2 regions of the Blastococcus colisei genome follow, and region 2 is predicted to be linked to the other one. Evidence: predicted binding sites of a transcription regulator. Region 2 holds the regulator's gene; the other holds the start of a gene.
What was found. The regulator LexA, encoded in region 2, represses DNA repair genes until DNA is damaged. The targets are predictions, from matches to a motif close to TCGAACANNTGTTCGA.

Region 1 (9,950 bases), 1.6 Mb from region 2:
TAGGCTCGATGTCGATCGAGGTCTCCTCGAGTGAGCCGAGCCCGGGGTTCACCGTCCTTGGTGAACGACGGCGAACAGCACCAGCTCTGGCTGCGGGAACGACACCACGATGGCCGACTCGATGGCTGACACCCCCACGCCCACGACGGACGAGGATGCACGCGTCGACCAGTCCGCCCTGCAGGAACTGATCCTGAGCACGGAGGGGATGACCGAGTTCCTCGACGAGCTGGTGCAACTGGCCGCGGCCGGGCACGGGTCGTGCGCTATCACCGTGCGCTTGGACGACAAGACGCGGACTGTGGCCAGCAGCGACGACCTGGCCGCACGGGCCGACGAGATCCAGTACGCCCAGGACGAGGGTCCGTGCCTGGAGTCCATGCGCACCGGCGCCGTCGTGTCCGCCCCGGACATGGCCGTCGACGATCGGTGGGGCAACTACCGCAGCTATGCCCTGGCTCAAGGAGTGCGGTCGGTGCTCTCGACCCCGATGGGAGTCGATGGCCGGCACTTCGGGGCACTGAACCTGTACTCGACCGAAGCAGGCACCTTCGACGCCGAGACCCGAGCCCAGGCCGAACGCTGGGCACAGCAGGCCTCCGGTGCGGTCGGCGTCGCGCTCCGCCTGGCCGAGCGCACGCGCCACGGTCAGCAGCTGGCGGAGGCGCTGACCTCCCGCTCGATCATCGACCAGGCCATCGGCATCCTGATGGCCCAGCAGCGATGCTCGTCGGGAATGGCCTTCGAGATCTTGCGCAGCGCCTCGCAAGGCCGCAACGTCAAGCTCCGCACGATTGCCGCGGACATCGTGCGGGCCGTCGGCGAGGGATCCGACGAGACCTCCGGGTAGCCGCCACGTCGTCGCGTGGTTCGGCTGGGGGTAGTCGAGCCGACGACACGGCGGTAATCTCGCCCCAGCGGTTAGGCCTCAGCCGCGATCAGGAAGCGTCCGCCTCCCAGCCGCGCCGGTCCGGCGCAGTGCTCGACGGTCGGGCTCTGGTCGAGAGGCCTGGATCTTCGTGGATTCCTCTGCTGGGCGCGACGGCTCGGACACCGACGATGTTCAGTTGTTCGTGGCAGACGATCTGCTCGGCATCGAGGTGGTGTCGTCGGATTCCGGCACAGCCGTGACGGTGGCGCCGACCGGTGAGATCGATTCCGTCTCCGCGCCGGTGCTCCGTTCGGCACTCGTCAGCTGCCTGCGGCCACCGTGCACGCAGGTGATCGTGAACCTGACCGGAGTCACGTTCCTCAACTCCGCCGGGCTCACCGTTCTGGCAGAGGCTCACCGCCTGGCCCGGGCCGACGGAATCGAGCTCGCTGTCCGCGGTGGTGGCCGGGCAGTGCGGCGGCCGTTGCAGATCACCGGTCTCTGGGAACTCATGGCAGTACCGGCGAGCTGATGAAGGGCCGCTGAGCCCCGTGCCGTGTTTCCATGGACTGGCCAGTTCCCCTGACCGGACGCTGGCGCGACCGGCATGCGAGCGCTGTGACGACGCGCGATCCGAGGTCCTGTGCCCGGTACAGGATGGCCGGTGGCCCGCCTTCCCTCGGGTTTCACCGTGATGTGGCACCGGGACCCGACGCAGCTGGTCGATCTGCCGAGCATCCGGGCCAGCATCCGTGCCTTCCTGGCCGATGATGATGCGCCCGTCGTCCCGTTCTCGGACTGGGTCGAGCAGCTGGTTCTGGTGATCGACGAGATCACCTCGGACGCGCTCCGCCACGGCGCCGTCCCCGTGCACCTCCGCCTCCGCAACGACAGCGATCACCGACGACCACGGCTGGCGCGACGGGGCGCGTGAGCCGGCACCCGGTCAGGCCGCCGCGAACGTCACGTGCCAGGTGCGCGAGTGCGCCTGATGCGTGGCCCGGCAGGTCAGCCGGGCGGCCACGGTCGACGGGCGGCTCTCCACGCGGGTGACGACGTCCCCGTCGGGGCCGGCCAGGGTCACCACCCACCGCTCGATCTCCGAGCCCGGCGGCGTCCGCTGCTCCATCGAGACCACCGGCAGGTCGTGGAGGCCGAACAGTCCCAGTTCGCCGCGGGCGAAGTGCTGGGCGGCCTGCCCGGGCGGGGGGACGCCGGCCCGCCCGCGCAACCAGGGGAGTGCCACCTCGCCGCGGGTGTGCGCGGCGACCAGGTCGGCGCCGTCGCCCGGCACCTGCCCGTAGTAGAAGCCGTGCGGCAGCACCAGCACGTTGGCGGCGAACCGGTCACCGCCGAGGTGGCTGCACTCCCAGACGTCGGCCGGTCCCGGCGCCGGCAGGGCGCGGGCCAGGGGCCGGCCGCGCAACGCGCAGCACGCGTCGTGCCCGCCGTGCGTGCACACCAGGTAGGTGGGGCCGGGTGCCGCTGCGCCGACCGATCCGTCCCAGGGCGCGGTGAGCAGGTCGGCGTCCGACGTCCGCACCGACCACCACAGCCCTTCGTGCCCCGGGCGGCTGTCGGCGTAGGCCCAGCGGCGCCCGGAGTCGGCCAGCCGGTCCCCGGGGCGGCGGACCAGCAGGAGCCGCACCCCTTCGGCGCGGGACCGTCTCGCCAGCAGCGGCGCCACCTCGGCGTCGAACCGTGACTCGGTCAGCGCGTCGCGTCCCCAGGGGCCCGGCTGCTCGATCAGCAGCCAGCGCTGGGCGGGGGAGGCGGTCGCCACGGGGGAGTCGCCCCGGACCAGGGCCTGGACCGAGCAGCGGCTGTCGTCGAGCCGCCCCAGCGGCCGGGTGCCTTCCGGCGGGGCGCTGTTCGCCGTCACGGCGCGGTGGTCGTCCCCGCATCGGGGACGGTGGCGATCGCCTCGGTCACCAGCCGCCTCGCGAGGGTGATCCGATCGTCGGGGTCCAGGCCGGGCAGGTCACCGACCTCGAGCTCACCGACCTCCAGGAGCGCGGCCAGCGCGTCTCCCACGTCGGCCGGGAAGGAGTGCGAGCGCCGTCCGGCCAGCAGGGTCACCCGGCCGTCGGCGGCGTCCCGCAGGCTGCACCGCAGCCGGCGGCGCAGCCGCAGGACCGTGCCGGGGCCGATCGCGGCGGCCGCGGCGGACTGGGTCAGCGGGGCCACGGGCTCGGGGCGCACCTGCGCCCAGGTGCCGGCGCGCAGCCGGTCGGCGACCTCGGCGGGGTCGACCCGGCCCAGCCACTCCTGCAGGCCGGCGATCACCGCGGCCACCTCGTCGCGGACCGAGCCGGGATCGCTCAGGTCGACCCCGAGCGGCAGGGAGCCGCGCAGCTCCGGGTCGTCGGCGGCGAGGGTGCGGACCAGGTCCAGGGCGGATTCGGCCGCCGCCCACCGGGTCACCGAGTGGACCCCGATGGTCAGGTGCGCGCTGATCTCGCCCAGGGCCCTCGCCGAGTGCAGGTAGCCGCGGGGCAGGTAGAGCGCGTCGCCGGGTCGCAGCACCGCGTCGATGACCGGTTCGCGTTCCGCGGCCGCGGCGACCTCGGCCGCACGGTCGTTCCAGGGCTGGGTGCGCAGCGGGTCGCGCAGCACCGGCTCGTGGATGGTCCAGTGCTTCTCGCCGGCCACCTGGAGGACGAAGACGTCGTGCACGTCGTAGTGCGGGCTGAACCCGCGCGAGGACGGCGGGGTGACGTAGGCGTTGACCTGGGTGGGATGGCCCAGGTCGGCGGCCAGCTGGTCGGCGAACTCGATCAGTGGCGGCCAGAGCCGGTGCAGGCCCTGGAGCACGACGGTGCTGCCGTCGGCGAACAGTCGCAGCACCGCGTCCGACGACACCTGGTCGCCGATCTCGGCGCCCGCGCCCCCGGACGTGGTGAAGCGCTCGGGGTCGACGACGGCGCCGTCCTTGGCGATGCGCAGGAAGGGCGTGCGCAGTCCGCGGCGGGAGAGCAGCTCGTCGACGGCGGCCAGGTCGAGCAGGTCGGTGAAGGAGCCGCCGGTGTCCTCGGCGCGGGTCAGCAGCGGCCGGCGGGACCAGTACTGCTCGGCGAAGACGCGCGGGTCGATGTTCGTGCACCGCCGCAGGGCCGGGCGGAGCTCATGCTCCGCCCGGCCCTGGATGGTCAGGCCCTCGGTCAGGCCGAACCGTCCGCGCCACCGTCGGCACCGCCATCGGCGCCACCGTCGGCACCACCGTCGGCTCCGCCGTCCGCACCCCCGTCGGCACCCCCGTCGGCACCGCCGTCCGCGCCCCCATCGGCTCCGCCGTCGGAGCCGCCATCGGCTCCGCCGTCAGCCGGGCCGTGGGCGCCGCTGTCGGCTCCGCCGTCCGCGCCGCCGTCGTGGGTGCCCGGGCTGCCCGAGGCCCCGCCGTCGGCCGGACCTTCCGTGCTGGTCATGTCGTCGTCGTCGAGAGCCATGGCATCTCCGTCCAGGTCGGTCCGGGGCTGCCGGCCGGCAGCCTCCCGTCGCTGATACCTCCGTCATCCTCGTCCGACACCTGCACTCCTCACCAGCCGACCAGCGACGACGCCGCCAGGTCACGACCACGACACGACGCCGCGCCGCCGCGCGCGTCCCGCTGTCCGGGTCGGTACTGTCCGGATCACAGGATCGAACACTTGTTCGAGACGAGGGGAGGCGTGATGGGATCGGGACGGGTGGCGGGCTGCACAATCCTGCACGTCGACATGGACGCGTTCTTCGCCAGCGTCGAGGTGCGACGGCGCCCCGACCTGGCCGGCACCCCGGTGATCGTCGGCGGAGCCGGCAACCGGGGAGTGGTCACCTCCGCGACCTACGAGGCCCGCCGCTACGGCGTGCACGCAGCCATGCCGACCGCCCGGGCCCTCCGGCTGTGCCCGACGGCGACCGTGCTGCCGGGGGACATGGCGCTCTACAGCGAGGTCTCGCGGTCGGTGATGGCGCTGTTCCGCTCGATCACCCCGCTGGTCGAGCCCCTCTCGCTGGACGAGGCCTTCCTCGACGTCTCGGGTGCCGGGCGCCGGCTGGGGGACGCGGCGGAGATCGGCGAGTACATCCGCGCCCGGGTCTTCGACGAGCAGGGGATCACCTGCTCGGTCGGGGTGGCCGGCACCAAGTTCGTCGCCAAGCTGGCCTCCACCCGCGCCAAGCCCGACGGGATGCTGGTCGTCCGCCCGCCGGAGGTCATGGACTTCCTCCACCCGCTGCCCGTGGGAGCGCTGTGGGGCGTGGGCCCCAAGACCGAGGAGCAGTTGCTCCGCCTCGGGCTGCGCACCGTCGGCGACCTCGCGCACGTGCCGGCCAGGACCCTCCAGCGGGCGGTGGGCGCGACCTCGGGCTCGCACCTGCACGAGCTGTCCTGGGGCCGCGATCCGCGCCGGGTGGTTCCACACGAGCCCGAGAAGTCCACCGGGCACGAGGAGACCTTCGGCACCGACGTCGACGACCCGGTGGTGATCCACCGCGAGCTCCTCCTGCTGGCCGAGCGGACGGCGGGCCGGCTGCGCGCCGGAGGATGGCTGGCCCGCACGGTCAGCATCAAGGTCCGGTTCGCCGACTTCGCCACGATCACCCGCAGCCGCACCCTCGACGTCCCCACCGACGTGGGACAGGAGCTCTACGACACCGCGCGGGCCCTCTACGACGCGCTCGGCCTCGAGCGGGCCCGCATCCGGCTGGTCGGCGTCCGGGCCGAGCGCCTGATCGACGCGGGCTCCGCTCCGCAGCAGCTGGAGCTCGGTGCCCGGGAGCGCGGCCGCCGGGAGGCCGAGCTCGCCGCGGACCGCGCGGCGCGCCGGTTCGGCGCCGGCGCGGTCCGGCCGGCGACGCTGCTCCACCGGTCGGGGCGGCCGGGTGGGCAGGGTGGGCAGGAGTGGAGTGGGCAGGGCGCATCCGCTGGTCAGCGAGCCAGGAACCGCAGCGGCCCCCCGGTCGTTGCCTACCCGGAGGAGTGATCGAGCGACGATCGAACACGGGTCGTCGCGTGGTCGCCTTTCGCAGCCCGCAAAGGCCTCGTATCCTCGAAGTCACCGTCGGCGGGAGCCACCGACGGCCCTGGCTCCGCCCACCTGGAGGTCGACGTGCCGCTCTCCGAGCACGAGCAGCGTCTGCTGGAGCAGATCGAGCGCGCCCTCGTCGATGACGATCCCAAGTTCGCCTCGTCTGTACGCACCGGTGACCGCCGGTTGAAGGCCCGCCGCGCATTGCAGGTCGGCGTCGTCCTGGTGGTCATCGGGCTCGCGGGTCTGGTCGGCGGCGCCGTCGCCCAGTCCGTCCCCGTCGGCGCCCTGGGCTCGCTGGTGATGTTCGCCGGTGCGGCCCTCGCCGTCCTGAACTACAAGGCGGCCACCGGCGTGGTCGAGGCCGGCAGCGCGCCGGCCGACAGTCGTGGGCCGGCCGGGCCCGGGCGACCCGGGCGCCCTGGCCGTGCGAACCGGCCGGGCCGGCAGCCGCTGAAGAGCCGCCTCGAGGAGCGCTTCCGCCGGCGCTACGACCAGTAGCCCACCGCGCATGCCCTGAGAGCCGCCGCCCCTCCGGACGGCGGCTCTCGGCGTCGGGGGAGCGGATGCTCAGGCCGGGCGGGTCCACCGGCGGAGCAGGAACCGGCGAGGGACCCTCCGGGCCACCGCGGTGGCCAGCCGGCTCCCGGCGCCGCTGACCAGGGACGCCGGCCAGAGCCGGGCGCGCAGGCGGGCGCCGCGGGGCAGGGTGGCCAGCAGCCCCCGCCGGGCGGTCTGCACGGCGTCGGCCAGGTCGGGGTGCACGCGCTGATCGGCGGCCGGCCCGTAGCTGGCGGACTCCTCGGCCAGGGCCAGCCGCAGCACCGCGTCGGCGCCCTCGCCGGGCGTGCCGGTCCGGCCCAGGACGGCTCCCAGCTCGCGGGCGGTCCGCCGTGGGGTCCACGTCGGCTGTGTCGGCACACCGACGTCCAGCGCGGTGGCGGTCAGTTCGTCCCATAGGGCCCCGGCCGTCCCGGTCGCGATCCGGCGCCGGCGCTGGAGGGTGCGCGTCGCGGCCGGCGACGCCACGAGCCCACCGACGAGCACGGCGAGACCGACGGCGCCCAGCAGGGGCCACAGCGCGTCCTCGGCACCCTGACCCTGCTGCGCCCCAGGCGCCCCACCCTCGGCGAGATCCCGGGGGGCGGAGGGCAGCGGCTGCGACGGCGCCGTCGGCACGGGGACCGCCGCCCGGTCGTCGGTCCGGTCCTCCTCGCCGGCGCGGGGCGCCCACGGCAGGTCGACGGCGCGGTCCCGGGCGATGGGCGTCGGGTCGAAGGGCACCCAGCCGAGGTCCTGGAAGTACACCTCGACCCAGGCGTGGGCGTCGTCGCTGGTGACCAGCCGGCTGCCGTCCTCCTGCTCGGTGCCCGGCGTGTACCCCAGGGCCACCCGCGCCGGCACCCCGGCTGCCCGCACCATGACCGCCATCGCGCCGGCGTACTGCTCGCAGTAGCCGCGGCGCAGGCGCAGGAAGTCCACGAGGTCGTCTCCGGTGGTGCCCGGTGAGGTGGAGAGGCTGTAGATGAAGCCGTTGTCCCGGTCGGTCAGGAAGTTCTGGATGCTGCGCACGCGCTCGTAGGGGGTGCTCGCCCCCGCGGTCACCTCGGCGAGCAGGTCGGTCACCCGGGGGTCGAGCAGCGGGAGAGCGGTGAAGAGCTGCTGCACCGGGTCGTCGGGGCTCAGCTGGCCCGCCCCGGCCAGCTGGGCGGCCGTCGGGCGCGGCTCGCTGGCGGTCACCGTGTAGCTCAGGCCCCCGCTGGTCACCTCGCGGCCGTAGACCGTGCCCGTCGCAGGGTCGAACCGCCATCCGTCGGCGCCTCCCTGGCTCTCGTCGTCCAGGCGGACCGATTGGGGGGAGAAGAGCGTCGGCAGGAACCGGTCGTCGTGCTCGAGGACCCGGATCGTCGCGGTGACCGGCCGGGCCGTCTGGCGGCCCGGCAGGGGCGCCAGACGGTCGTCGTCGGCGATGGACTCCTCACCGCTGAGGTTGGAGAGCGTCCAGCCGGACTCGTCGTCGTACTCGTCGATGGCGACGGCGCGCAGGTAGCCGGGATCCTCCACCGTGGTCTCCAGCCGCAGCAGGTCGATCGGCTCGGGAAGGGTCAGCTGCCCCTGCATCGTGGCGACCGGATCGATGGACGTGCCGGTGGCGCCCCCTGATCCGCCGCCGAAGCCCGTGGCCAGCGAACCCTCGGCGAGCGTGGGCACCAGGGACCCGAGGACCAGGCCGGCGGCCAGGGCCGCGAGCCCGATCCGCACGGCGGTCCGCCCTCCGGTGCCGCCGCTACGGCGGCTCGTGCGCCCGGCCGAGGCCAGCCGGCTCCGCTGGTCGCTCCACATCAGCAGGGCGAGGCCGGCGGCCGGGGCGGCCAGCGCCACCAGCCCGATGCCGCCGGTGACCGTGGCCACCGGCACGCAGTACAGGACGAGCAGACCGAGCCCCGCGAGGGTCGCCTGCCGCCCCGCGACGGTCACCAGGTCCACGAGGACGGCGATCAGCCCGACGAAGAATACCGTGAGCGAGAGCAGGCCGGTCAGTGGCAGGGCCGGGGTGGCCTGCTCGCGGAGCTCGGCGGAGCCGTCGGCGAAGACCGCGACCAGCTGCTCGAGGCTCGCGGACGTCGGAACCACCCCCGCGATCGCCTCCGCGGGGGCGAACAGCGCGGTGAGGACGGCCAGGACGAGCAGCAGCTGACCCACCGGCACGAGTGCGACGCCGAGCGCCGACACCCGGGCCGAAGGGGCGCCTCCACGCAGGGGGCCCGCCCACAGTGCCCTGGCTCCGGTGCGCAGCAGGAGCCCACCGGCCAGGACGGTGAGGACGACGGCGAGCACCGGACCCACCCATGCGCCCGAGGTGTAGACCGGGGTGAGCGCCGCAGCGCCCAGGAACGTGGCCACCGCGGCGGCCACGGCGGGACGGACGTCCTGGTCGGTCATGCGCGAGTCCCGTGGAGCTCCGCGACGGTCGTCGTCTCCGCCTGCAGCGGTCCACCGAGCTCGGCCCACACCTCGGCGACGGTCCGGTCCGCGCGGGCCACGGCCACCCGCCAGCCGGCCGTCCGCAACAGGGTCGCGGCGTCCTCCCGCGCAGCGGCCAGCGCGCCGCGGGAGGCGGTCGACATCCGTCGGCCACGGCCGGGCGCGGGGGCGACCCAGCTCTCGATGTCGGTCAGGATCGCCAGGTCCGTCGTGGGGCCCGTCCGGCTGCGGATGAGCTCGACCACGTCGTCGGGGCCGACCGCCCCGAGCAGGCAGACGACCGGCCCGTCGCCGGCGGCCCGGCACACCTGCTCCACGCCGACGCCCAGGCCGGAGTGCCGGGACGGGCCGATCGCGGCCAACCGGTCGAGGAGGTCCTCGGCGCCGAGCCGGCCGCGCCCGGAGGCCGGCACGAGCTCCCCGGTGTCGGTGACGGCGCGGAGGGCCGCGCCTCTGCGGCCCAGCTCCGTCCCGATGCTCGCCGCGGCCTCCACGACCCACTCCAGGCTGTCCACCGGCGGGGCGTCGTCCCCGGCCGGGCCGATCCGGACCGCGTCGGCCGTCCGGACGCGCGGGGCGACGACGTGCGCACGGGCGCGCGTGTCGACCAGCAGGGTGGCCTGGGCCCGCCACGGCCGCTCCTCGAGCCGGACCATGAGCTCGCCGGTGCGGGCGGTCGCGCGCCAGTGCACCTTCCGGAGGTCGTCGCCCTGGCGGTACTCCCGGATGCTCACGTCGTCCTCGCCGTGCACGGCGATCGTGCGCCGGGAGCCCTCGCCGCCCCCGCCGTGCCCGCCGGCCGGCCCGTCGGTCCCGAGCGGTCGGACCCGGGGGACGACGAGCAGCGGTGCGCTGTCGGCGCCGACGGCGCTGCGCTCGACCAGCCCGAACGGGTCGACCAGCCGCAGCCGCAGGGGGCCGAGCACGTGCCGCCCCCGCCGGGCACCGTGCACCCGGTAGGACAGCGCCGTGCGCGCACCCGGGGCGAGCCGTTCGACGAGGAAGCGGGGGGAGGAGCCCAGGTCGGCGGGCAGCTGCTCGGTCAGCAACCAGAGCCCACCGGTGCGGGTGTCGGAGTTGGTCAG
Region 2 (9,950 bases):
TCCTCCTGGTAGCCCAGGCTCTTCAGGGCCCTCGGCACCGTCTGGTTGACGATCTGCATGGAGCCGCCGCCGACCAGCTTCTTGAACTTGACCAGCGAGAAGTCCGGCTCGATGCCGGTCGTGTCGCAGTCCATCATGAAGCCGATGGTGCCGGTGGGGGCCAGCACCGAAGCCTGAGCGTTGCGCCAGCCGTTGTCGGCGCCGATCTCCAGGCACTCCTGCCACTGCTGCGTGGCGGCCTTGAGGACGTCGGCGTCGTCGGCGCCGACCGGGCGGATGGCGTCGTTGGCCGCGGCGTGCTTGCGCATGACCCGGGCGTGGGCGTCGGCGTTGCGGGCGAACCCGTCGTAGGCGCCGACGATGCCGGCGAGCTCGGCCGAGCGGCGGTAGGCGGTGCCGGTCATCAGCGAGGTGATGGCCGCCGCGAGGCTCTGGCCTCCACGGGAGTCGTAGGCGTGACCGGTCGCCATGAGCAGCGCGCCCAGGTTGGCGTAGCCGATGCCCAGCTGACGGTAGGCACGGGTGGTCTCGCCGATCGGGTCGGTCGGGAAGTCGGCGAAGCAGATCGAGATGTCCATCGCCGTGATGACCAGCTCGACGGACTTCACGAAGTTCTTGGAGTCGAACGTGCCGTCGCTCTTGAGGAACTTCAGAAGGTTCAGCGACGCCAGGTTGCACGAGCTGTTGTCCAGGCTCATGTACTCCGAACACGGGTTGGATGCGTTGATCCGGCCGGTCTCGGGGTTGGTGTGCCAGTCGTTGATCGTGTCGTCGTACTGGATGCCCGGGTCGGCGCACTCCCAGGCGGCCTGGGTGACCTTGCGGAAGAGGGCCTTGGCGTCGACGGTCTCGATGACCGAGCCGTCCATGCGGGCGCGCAGACCGAAATCGGTGCCCTCCTCCACCGCGCGCATGAACTCGTCGGAGACGCGCACGGAGTTGTTGGCGTTCTGGTACTGGACGCTGGTGATGTCCTTGCCACCGAGGTCCATGTCGTAGCCGGCGTCCCGCAGCGCGCGGATCTTGTTCTCCTCGCGCGCCTTGGTCTCGATGAACTCCTCGATGTCGGGGTGGTCGATGTCGAGGACGACCATCTTCGCCGCGCGACGGGTGGCGCCACCGGACTTGATGGTGCCGGCTGACGCGTCGGCGCCGCGCATGAAGCTGACGGGGCCGGAGGCGGTGCCGCCGGAGGAGAGCAGCTCCTTCGAGGAGCGGATGCGGGAGAGGTTGAGGCCGGCACCGGAGCCGCCCTTGAAGATCAGGCCCTCCTCGCGGTACCAGTTCAGGATCGAGTCCATCTCGTCGTCGACCGCGAGGATGAAGCAGGCGCTGACCTGCTGCGGCGCGCTGGTGCCGACGTTGAACCACACCGGGGAGTTGAAGCTGAACACCTGGTGCAGCAGCATCCAGGTCAGCTCGTGCTCGAAGATCTCGGCGTCGCCCTCGCTGGCGAAGTAGCCGTGCTCGCGACCGGCGGCGCCGTAGGTGAGCACGACCCGGTCGATGAGCTGACGCAGGCTGCTCTCCCGCTGGGGCTGGCCGACGGCGCCACGGAAGTACTTGGTGGTGACGATGTTGGTGGCGTTGATGCTCCACTCGGCGGGGAACTCCACGCCGCGCTGCTCGAAGTTGATCGAGCCGTCACGCCAGTTGGTCATGACGACGTCGCGGCGCTCCCAGGTCACCTCGTCGCAGGGGTGCACACCGGCGGTGGTGAAGACGCGCTTGATCTTCAGACCCTTGCCCCGGCTCGGCGCCTTGGCCGTGCGTCGCGTACGGGAGCCGGCCAAGCGGTCGTCGGTCTCGGTCATGGTGTGGAGCTCTCCCTGATCGTCATTCGCTGTGTCGTGTGCGCGGTGCTGTGCTGCGCGATGGGTGGATCGGAGGGCTGGGGAAGAGCCGCGATCGTGCTGTGCAGGTGGTGTGCGTCGAACTCGTGTCTAGCGGGCGGTACTGACAGTTCTCAGGCGTCCGCGAGGGAGCCCGAGGGGACGGATCCGGACGGTTCGGCGGCCTGCGACTGCCGGGCCTTGAGCTCGGCGATCTCCTTCTCGAAGTCGGCCACCGAGGTGAAAGAGCGGTAGACGCTCGCGAAGCGCAGGTAGGCGACCTCGTCGAGCTCACGGAGGGGCCGGAGGATGGCCAGCCCGACCTCGTTGCTGGGGACCTCCGCGGCACCGGTGGCGCGGATGGCGTCCTCGACCTGCTGGGCCAGCTTCTGCAGCTGGTCCTCGTCCACCGGCCGCCCCTGGCAGGCGCGGCGGACACCGGCGACGACCTTGGACCGGTTGAACGGCTCGCTCACCCCGCTGCGCTTGACGACGGCGAGCACGGCCTCCTCGACCGTGGTGAACCGGCGTCCGCACTTCGGGCAGGAGCGGCGACGACGCGTCGTCGCCCCCTCGTCGGCCTCCCGCGAGTCGATGACCCGGCTGTCGGCGTTGTGGCAGAACGGGCAGCGCATCGCAGGAAACCTCCTTCCGAGATGTGGCCCGCCGGGAGACGGCTCCTGTGGACCTTCCTGGGGACATCCGGTGGACGCCCCGGGGAGAACCTGGGGAGCAGCCTGTGGACAGGCTTACAACTCTGTAACTACTAGATGTAGGGGAACCCTAGGCCCGGCCACACAAGATGTGCAAGTGATCGGTTCCTCGGCGTGTTCCGTCCTGACCCTGCGGTCACCAGGGCAGACATCGCTCCCCACGAGTCACACGACACGCCGGCAGGGCGCGCCGAGCAGCCGCCTGTCGACACTCCGGCCGGGCCGCACCGCAACCGTGGCGCACGGCCGCCGACGCAGGTGCGACCGCGCCCGACCCGGCGTTCGGCCACCGACCTCGCAGAGGGCGCGAGGACCACCGCTCCCCGCGCAGGCCACCGGCAGCACCCTCCCGGACGGCATCGGTCGCCGGCGGACGCCGGCGACCGGGTCGAGGCGGCGCGCTGGACCGAGCCGAGAGGCGCCCCGCACGCCCGACCGGTCGGATCGGGGACGGCCTCGCCGACACGGCCTCAGCCGCCGACGGACCCGTCGACGCGAGGACGGCGGGCGTGGGGCACGTGGTCGCTCATGCGCATCGGCCGGGTCAGCAGCTCGGGTTCGAGCCCCTCAGGAGCCGTCCAACCCGTACGCGTCGCGCCCCTCTCCGGCCGGACAGCCGGACGCGGCCGCGACGGACCCCCGTCGACCGGGCCCGGAGAGACACGGGTGGTACTCGACGAGGCCTCCTGGGGCACCGCCGCGAGCATGCCGGTGTCGGCCGTCCGGTGCCGACCGAGCTCGCCGGATGCACGATGGCGACCAGGGAGCGCGGGAGCGGCGGGCCGAGCCGGAGCACCCTCCGGCGCGCGACGCCGGCCGATGTCCAGTGACTCGCCGGTCTCCGGAGCGCGCCGCCGTCCGGCCGACGGCGACTCCGCCGTCTCCGGGGCGCGGCGACGCCCGGTCGCCGGCGGCTCCGCGACCTCAGGGGCGCGTCGGCGCCCCACGGACGCGAACTGTGCCGTCTCCTCAGCGGTCCGACGACCGCCGGTCGACGGGGGTTCGGGGACGACGGACAGGTCGCGCACCATCGCCAGCCCGGCGGTGGCGGCGCCGTCGGCATCCGTCGATCGGGCCCGGCGGCCCGAGGGGTGGCGTGCGACGGACATCTCCTGCGCGCCCGGAGCAGCGGCGGGGGGCCCGGTCGGCCCGGCGGCGACGGCGAGGTGCCGTTCGGGCAGGCGCAGCGATGCCAGGTCGGTCCACGCGGTCTCCTCGACACCGCCGAGGACGACGCGCACCCACACCTGGCAGGAACCGTTGGCGTCGTGCCGCCAGCCGAGCAGCTCGCCTGCCCACCAGGTCCCTGCCTGGTAGACCTCGACGGCTTGGGGTTGATCGGTGAACACAGCTGCTCGGTTCTCCATGGCGCCTGACACGCGACGACCGTAAGCGGTAAACCGACCACTGAGCGTGAAGGCGCCCGCACTGAGGGTTGACGAAGTCGCGCCTCGACGTTGTGGACCTATTGCCGTGGCGAGCACGGCGGGCAGGGGCCCGGGCGTCGTCGCGGCCGTTCCGTGCGCTTCCCGCTGGTCGAGCGCTCGGACCCAGCGCGACAACCTCCGACTGCGCGGCGCTCCGCTCACGGGAGGAGCAGGGTCTGACCAGGGACGAGGTCGGCGCCCTGCAGGTGGTTCAGCGTCTGGATCTCGTCGACCAGGGCGCGGACGTCCCCGGAGCCGTCCAGCGAAGAAGCGATGGACCACAGCGTGTCGCCCGGCTGCACCACGACACTGGTCTCCCCCGCCAGGCGCAGGCCGCCGGAGTCACCCCCGAGGAGCGGACCCACCCAGGATCCCACCGCTACGCCCGCGGCCAGTGCCATCACGACGGCGAGCCGCCGGGCGCGGCGGGTCAACCGCAGACCGGCCGCCGAGGCACTCGTCGCAGCAGGGCGCCGACCGGCCGAGGGCCGGCGAGGTGCACCAGCGGTGGGCGCGGGAGCCCGACCGATGGGACGCGGCCCGGCGGTCCGGCGCGCAGGGGTGCCAGGCGCGACGGGAGGGCGGCACACGCCGACCCTCGACGGGTTCCGGCGCGACGGTCGGGCCAGCGGGGCGCGCGTCGCGGCGGCATCGCCGGCGTCACCGGCCACCACCAATCGCGGCCGCCACGGCGCCAGGATCTCCTCGTCGAACTCCAGTACGGCTTGTGCGACGCTCCCCATGACCCGTCCTCCTCTGTTTCCCGGCTCGTCCAGCGTTCGAACGCTTGTTCGATTCGAACGCCTGTGCGATGTCTACCGCACAGGTCCGACGAAAGCCACCGGACGCGGCCGGCGACTTCGAACATGTGTTTGATCCGAGCCCGGAAAAGCGCTACCGTCGTCCCACGGACACAGGCGCTGCGCGAGCGGCGGACGAGGAGGCGACGTGGCGGAGAAGAGCGGGAGCTCAGGCGGCCGCAAGGCGTCGGCGGACACCGGCGCCACGACCGGGACGGCGGCGGTCCGATCGTTCCCCGACCGGGGTGCCGACGGCGACGGCCTGACCCAGCGCCAGCGCCGCGTGCTGGAGGTCATCCGCGACTCGATCGAACGGCGCGGCTACCCGCCCTCGGTGCGCGAGATCGGCGAGGCGGTCGGTCTGTCGTCGGCCTCGTCGGTCGCCCACCAGCTCTCGGTGCTGCAGAAGAAGGGCTGGCTGCGGCGCGACCCCAATCGCCCCCGCGCCCTGGACGTCCGGCTTCCCGGCGACTCGCCGCACACCGTCCCGGCACCCGCCGAGGTCGGTCAGGGCGACGACACCCAGCTCTCGGCGCCGACCTACGTCCCGTTGGTCGGCCGCATCGCCGCCGGTGGCCCGGTGCTCGCCGAGCAGGCGGTCGAGGACGTCTTCCCCCTCCCCCGCGAGCTCGTCGGCGAGGGAACGCTCTTCATGCTGAAGGTGGTCGGCGACTCGATGGTCGAGGCCGCCATCTGCGACGGCGACTGGGTCGTGGTGCGGCAGCAGCCGACGGCGGAGAACGGCGAGATCGTCGCCGCGATGATCGACGGCGAGGCCACGGTCAAGACCTACAAGCGACGCGACGGCCACGTCTGGCTGCTGCCGCACAACCCGGCGTACGAGCCCATCCCGGGCGACGACGCGACCGTCCTCGGCCGGGTCGTGAGCGTCCTGCGCCGAGTCTGACAGCGGACCCCGTCCCTCCCCGTCCGACGGCGAGCCGAGGGACGGGGCCACGACGCCGTGCCGCGAACCTCAGGGTCGGCGGCGCAGCTTGCCGCCGAGCCAGACGGCCACCGTGGCCACGGAGGCGGCGATGAGAGCCGACGTCCAGGGGGACAGTCCCGACCGGGTCAGGTCGCTGAAGCTGGGAACGACACCGTCGGGGGCCGGCTGGGTGGCCTCGACGATCGCAGGCGCCAGCGGGACGCGGGTGAGGTCGCTGGGCAGCCCCTCGCTGGCGACGAGCAGGCTCTGGCCGTCCGCCGCGAACGTGATCGCCTCGCCCTGGGGAGAGTCCGGCAGCGGGATGATCGCCGGTTCCGCGGACAGGGCGCCGACGACGTCGCTGCCGGTCAACGGCCAGACGTAGGCGTCGGTGTAGGTGCGCAGCGCCAGACGCCGGCCATCGGCGGACACCGCACCGCCGGTGACCAGCAGTTGGCCGGCCCGCCCCACGGGTCCACCGGCGGTCCCGGTGAGCGTCATGTTCACGCCGGCCACCTTCGCGAGCGCCACGGTGCCGCCGTCCACGAGCGCCGACGCGGGGGTGCTGTACACCCCGCTGGCGCCGAGCACCTCCTTGGTCACCACGTACGGGGTTCCGTCCGGCGCGAGGAGGAGGGCCTCGGCATCGTGGGGCCCGTCGGGGTAGGTGAGCCGGAAGACACCCGTCGTCCCGTCCGGGCGGAGAGCCAGCAGCGCCACCGTCGTCCGCGTGGTGTTGTTGTCGCCCGTGTCGGCCAGCCACACGCTGCCGTCCGCGGCGACCGCCATGTCTTCGGGGTCGTAGGGGTCGACCGCGGCGGTGTGGGAGTCGATCACCTGGCACGCGGCGTCGAGCATGTGAACGGCCAGTTGCTCGCCGCCGTCGTTCATGGCGAGATACCCGTCGCCGACGGCGACCAGCCCGGAGATCTCCGCCAGCCGGGGGTCGGTGATCTGGCACTGGGTGGCCGGCGCCGCGGCGACGTCCTCGGCCGACGCGGGCACGGCACAGCCGAGGACGACGCCGGCACCGAGGACTCCCCCGGCCGCCAGCAGCCGCCCCCGCACGCCGCTACGCGGTCTGCCGGCCTCGGGCACGTACCCAGCGTGACAGAACGATTGCATCGAGTCTGTGAACCACGCCCAACAGCAGGATGCCCACGGCACCCCCGACGACGGCGTCGGTGATCCAGTGGAAGTCCAGCGACACCATCGAGACGCCGGTCGCGACGGGGCCGGCCACGCTCAGCCACCAGAACGCGCGCTGCACCCTGGCCGGCAGTCCGCACTCCACGGCCAGCCACCGCGCCACACCCCACATGATCACGGCGTTGGCCACGTGCCCCGACGGGAAGGAGACCCCGTCGACGTGGAAGAAGAGCTCGTCGGGATGCCCGGGCGCCGTGCGGCCGGTGCCGAACTTGAGGGCGTAGACGCCGACGGTGAGGGTGCCGAGGGCGAGCAGGACGCGGAACAGCGGGATCCAGGTGTGCCGCCGCCAGGCCAGGTAGCCCACCAGGATCGCCAGCACGATAAGGATCGTGGCGCGTCCGCCGAGCTGGGTGACGGCCCAGATCACGGGGTAGGCGGCCGAGTCCCGCAGACCCCAGCCACCGATGATCTCCGACACCCGCAGGTCGATCCGCTCGAGGACGCCGCCGGCGAGCAGGTCGGCCGTAACCACGCTCCCGACGACCAGCGCGAGCAGCATGACCCACCACGGCGGCCGGCCGATCGAGACGACACGGGTCCGCTCGGGCACGCCGACGTCCCGCACCACGCCGCTCGTCACGCCGTCACGGTACCGGCCCGTGACCTCCCCGTGATCCGGACGAGGCGGTTCCACCCCGACAGGGTCGGACGATGCGGTCAGGCGACCGGGACGGCGAACTGCTCGAGCATCGCGGCGAGTCCGCCGTCCACCCGCGCGCTCAGTCGGGTACCGGCGTCCTCGTGCCGCTCGCTGAGCACCTCGCCGTCGCGGTGGACCCGGGCGACCAGATCGCCGCGGTCGTAGGGCACGAGGACCTCGATGTCGACGTCCGGGTGCGGCAGCCGGGCGGCGATCAGATCGCGCAGGCCGTCGATACCGGCACCGGTGCGGGCCGACACCCAGACCGCGCCGGGCAGGGCCCGGCGAAGGGTCAGGACGTCGTCCTCGGTCATGGCGTCGACCTTGTTGACGACGATGACCTCCGGCACCGCCGCTGCGTCGATCTCGCCGAGGACCACGCGCACGGCGTCGATCTGGCCCAGTGGATCCGGGTCGGAGCCGTCCACGACGTGCAGGAGCAGGTCGGCGGCAGCGACCTCCTCCAGCGTGGAGCGGAAGGCGTCGACCAGCTGGTGCGGCAGGTGCCGGACGAATCCGACGGTGTCGGTCAGCGTGTACTCCCGGCCGTCCGGGGATTGCGCGCGGCGCACCGTGGGGTCCAGGGTGGCGAACAGCGCGTTCTCCACCAGCACCCCGGCGCCGGTGAGCGCGTTCAGCAGGCTCGACTTGCCCGCGTTCGTGTACCCGGCGATGGCCACGCTGGGCGTCGCGTTCCGGTCCCGGCTGGACCGCTGGGTGGCCCGCGCGGTCGCCATGCCGGCGATCTCCCGGCGCAGCTTGCTCACCCGCGCGCGGATGCGTCGCCGGTCGGTCTCGATCTTGGTCTCACCCGGACCGCGGGTGCCGATGCCGCCACCCCCGGCGACCCGGCCACCGGCCTGCCGGGACAGCGACTCACCCCAGCCGCGCAGGCGCGGCAGCATGTACTGCATCTGGGCCAGCTCGACCTGGGCCTTGCCCTCCCGGCTGCTCGCGTGCTGGGCGAAGATGTCCAGGATCAGCGCGGTCCGGTCGACCACCTTGACCTTGAGGATCTTCTCCAGCTGGTTGAGCTGCCCAGGAGTCAGCTCCCCGTCGCAGATCACGGTGTCGGCGCCGGTCGCGGCCACGATGTCGCGAATCTCGTTCGCCTTGCCGGAGCCCACGTAAGTGGCGGCGTCCGGCTTGTCGCGGCGCTGGCTCACCGCCTCCAGCACCTGCGAACCGGCGGTCTCGGCCAGTGCGGCGAGTTCTGCCAGGGACCGGTCGGCGTCGGCCTGGGTGCCCTCGGTCCACACCCCGACCAGCACGACGCGCTCGAGGCGCAGCTGCCGGTACTCGACCTCGGTGACGTCGGCGAGCTCGGTGGACAGCCCGGCGACGCGGCGCAGCGCCCCGCGGGCCTCGAGGGCGTAGGAGCCGGTCGTGTCGTCGGGCTCGCCCCACTGCCCGGCGGGCGCAGGCCGTGCGTCGAGGCCGGTGGTGTCGTCGAACGGGACATCGGGAGCGGTCGTCATCGGCTCCAGCGTGGCACGGGGGGCGGAAACAGGCACCTGACTTGTCATCGCCGGGTACAACACCGCGCGACTCCGCATGCATCCCGTCCGGTCGCGGGTAGGGCGGGAGGGACATCCCGGGCACCGAGGAGGTAGCGATGAGCGAGAGCGGATCGAGCAGTCTGGGCGCCGACAGCGAACTCGACGACCCCGGCCGCGACCCGAAGGGCCTGGATCCGCCGCGGAACCTGTTCGGTGGCGGCCCTGACCAGGACAGCGGTCAGGGGAAGCCGCAGGACAGTCCGGGTGTCGAAGGTCAAGGGTTGATGCCCGAGTCGCCGACCGAGGACGACGAGCGGGCCTGACGCGCCTCAGCCGGCCAGCCACTCCGGGCACAGCTCGCCGGCGGCGACCAGCACCGCGGGTCCGGTGAGCACGGTCGTCCCGGGGGTCACCTGCACCGACAGGCGGCCCCCGGGGACGTCGACGAGGACCGTCCCCTCGGTCCGTCCCGCAGCGGTGAGCGCGGCGTAGCCCGCGGCGCAGGCGCCGGTGCCGCAGGACCGGGTTTCCCCCACCCCGCGCTCGACGACCCGCAGCCGGACGTGCGCTCCGGGCTCCAGCACGTTGACCAGCTCCACGTTGACACCGTCCGGGAACAGCGCCGCGTCGAACTCCGGCGTCCTGGTGAGGTCCAGCGCGTCGACGTCGACGTCGGTGAGGCAGGCCAGGTGCGGGTTGCCCATCGAGACGGCGAGCCCGGCGAACGTCACACCCCCGACGACGGCCTTCCCGGCGCCGAACTCGCGGGCCGGCCCCATGTCCACCCAGTAGTTCCCGTCGGCCGTCGCGCCGACCCGGCGAGGACCACCGCGCGTGCCCACCAGGACGCCGGCCTCGCAGGTGGCCCGGTCCAGCAGACCCTCGCTGACCAGCGCGTG

Region 1: dinB (DNA polymerase IV) is a predicted target of LexA. The motif match lies at 4,511-4,526, and genes of this name have one in related genera.

The regions. Positions count from the first base shown of each region.
Region 1 covers NZ_VFQE01000001.1:2,996,488-3,006,437, reverse strand. The annotation lists gene FHU33_RS14245 (GAF and ANTAR domain-containing protein) at 122-850, shown strand; gene FHU33_RS14240 (STAS domain-containing protein) at 1,074-1,403, shown strand; gene FHU33_RS14235 (hypothetical protein) at 1,536-1,805, shown strand; gene FHU33_RS14230 (ferredoxin family protein) at 1,818-2,753, opposite strand; gene FHU33_RS14225 (cupin domain-containing protein) at 2,750-3,718, opposite strand; gene FHU33_RS14220 (BatC protein) at 4,033-4,317, opposite strand; gene dinB (DNA polymerase IV) at 4,543-5,835, shown strand; gene FHU33_RS14210 (DUF3040 domain-containing protein) at 5,962-6,381, shown strand; gene FHU33_RS14205 (transglutaminase TgpA family protein) at 6,451-8,823, opposite strand; gene FHU33_RS14200 (DUF58 domain-containing protein) at 8,820-9,950, opposite strand, start outside.
Region 2 covers NZ_VFQE01000001.1:1,386,256-1,396,205, reverse strand. The annotation lists gene FHU33_RS06670 (vitamin B12-dependent ribonucleotide reductase) at 1-1,814, opposite strand, end outside; gene nrdR (transcriptional regulator NrdR) at 1,967-2,467, opposite strand; gene FHU33_RS06660 (hypothetical protein) at 3,016-3,924, opposite strand; gene FHU33_RS24850 (LysM peptidoglycan-binding domain-containing protein) at 4,131-4,406, opposite strand; gene lexA (transcriptional repressor LexA) at 4,921-5,679, shown strand; gene FHU33_RS06645 (hypothetical protein) at 5,749-6,798, opposite strand; gene FHU33_RS06640 (phosphatase PAP2 family protein) at 6,773-7,492, opposite strand; gene hflX (GTPase HflX) at 7,570-9,030, opposite strand; gene FHU33_RS06630 (hypothetical protein) at 9,168-9,374, shown strand; gene dapF (diaminopimelate epimerase) at 9,381-9,950, opposite strand, start outside.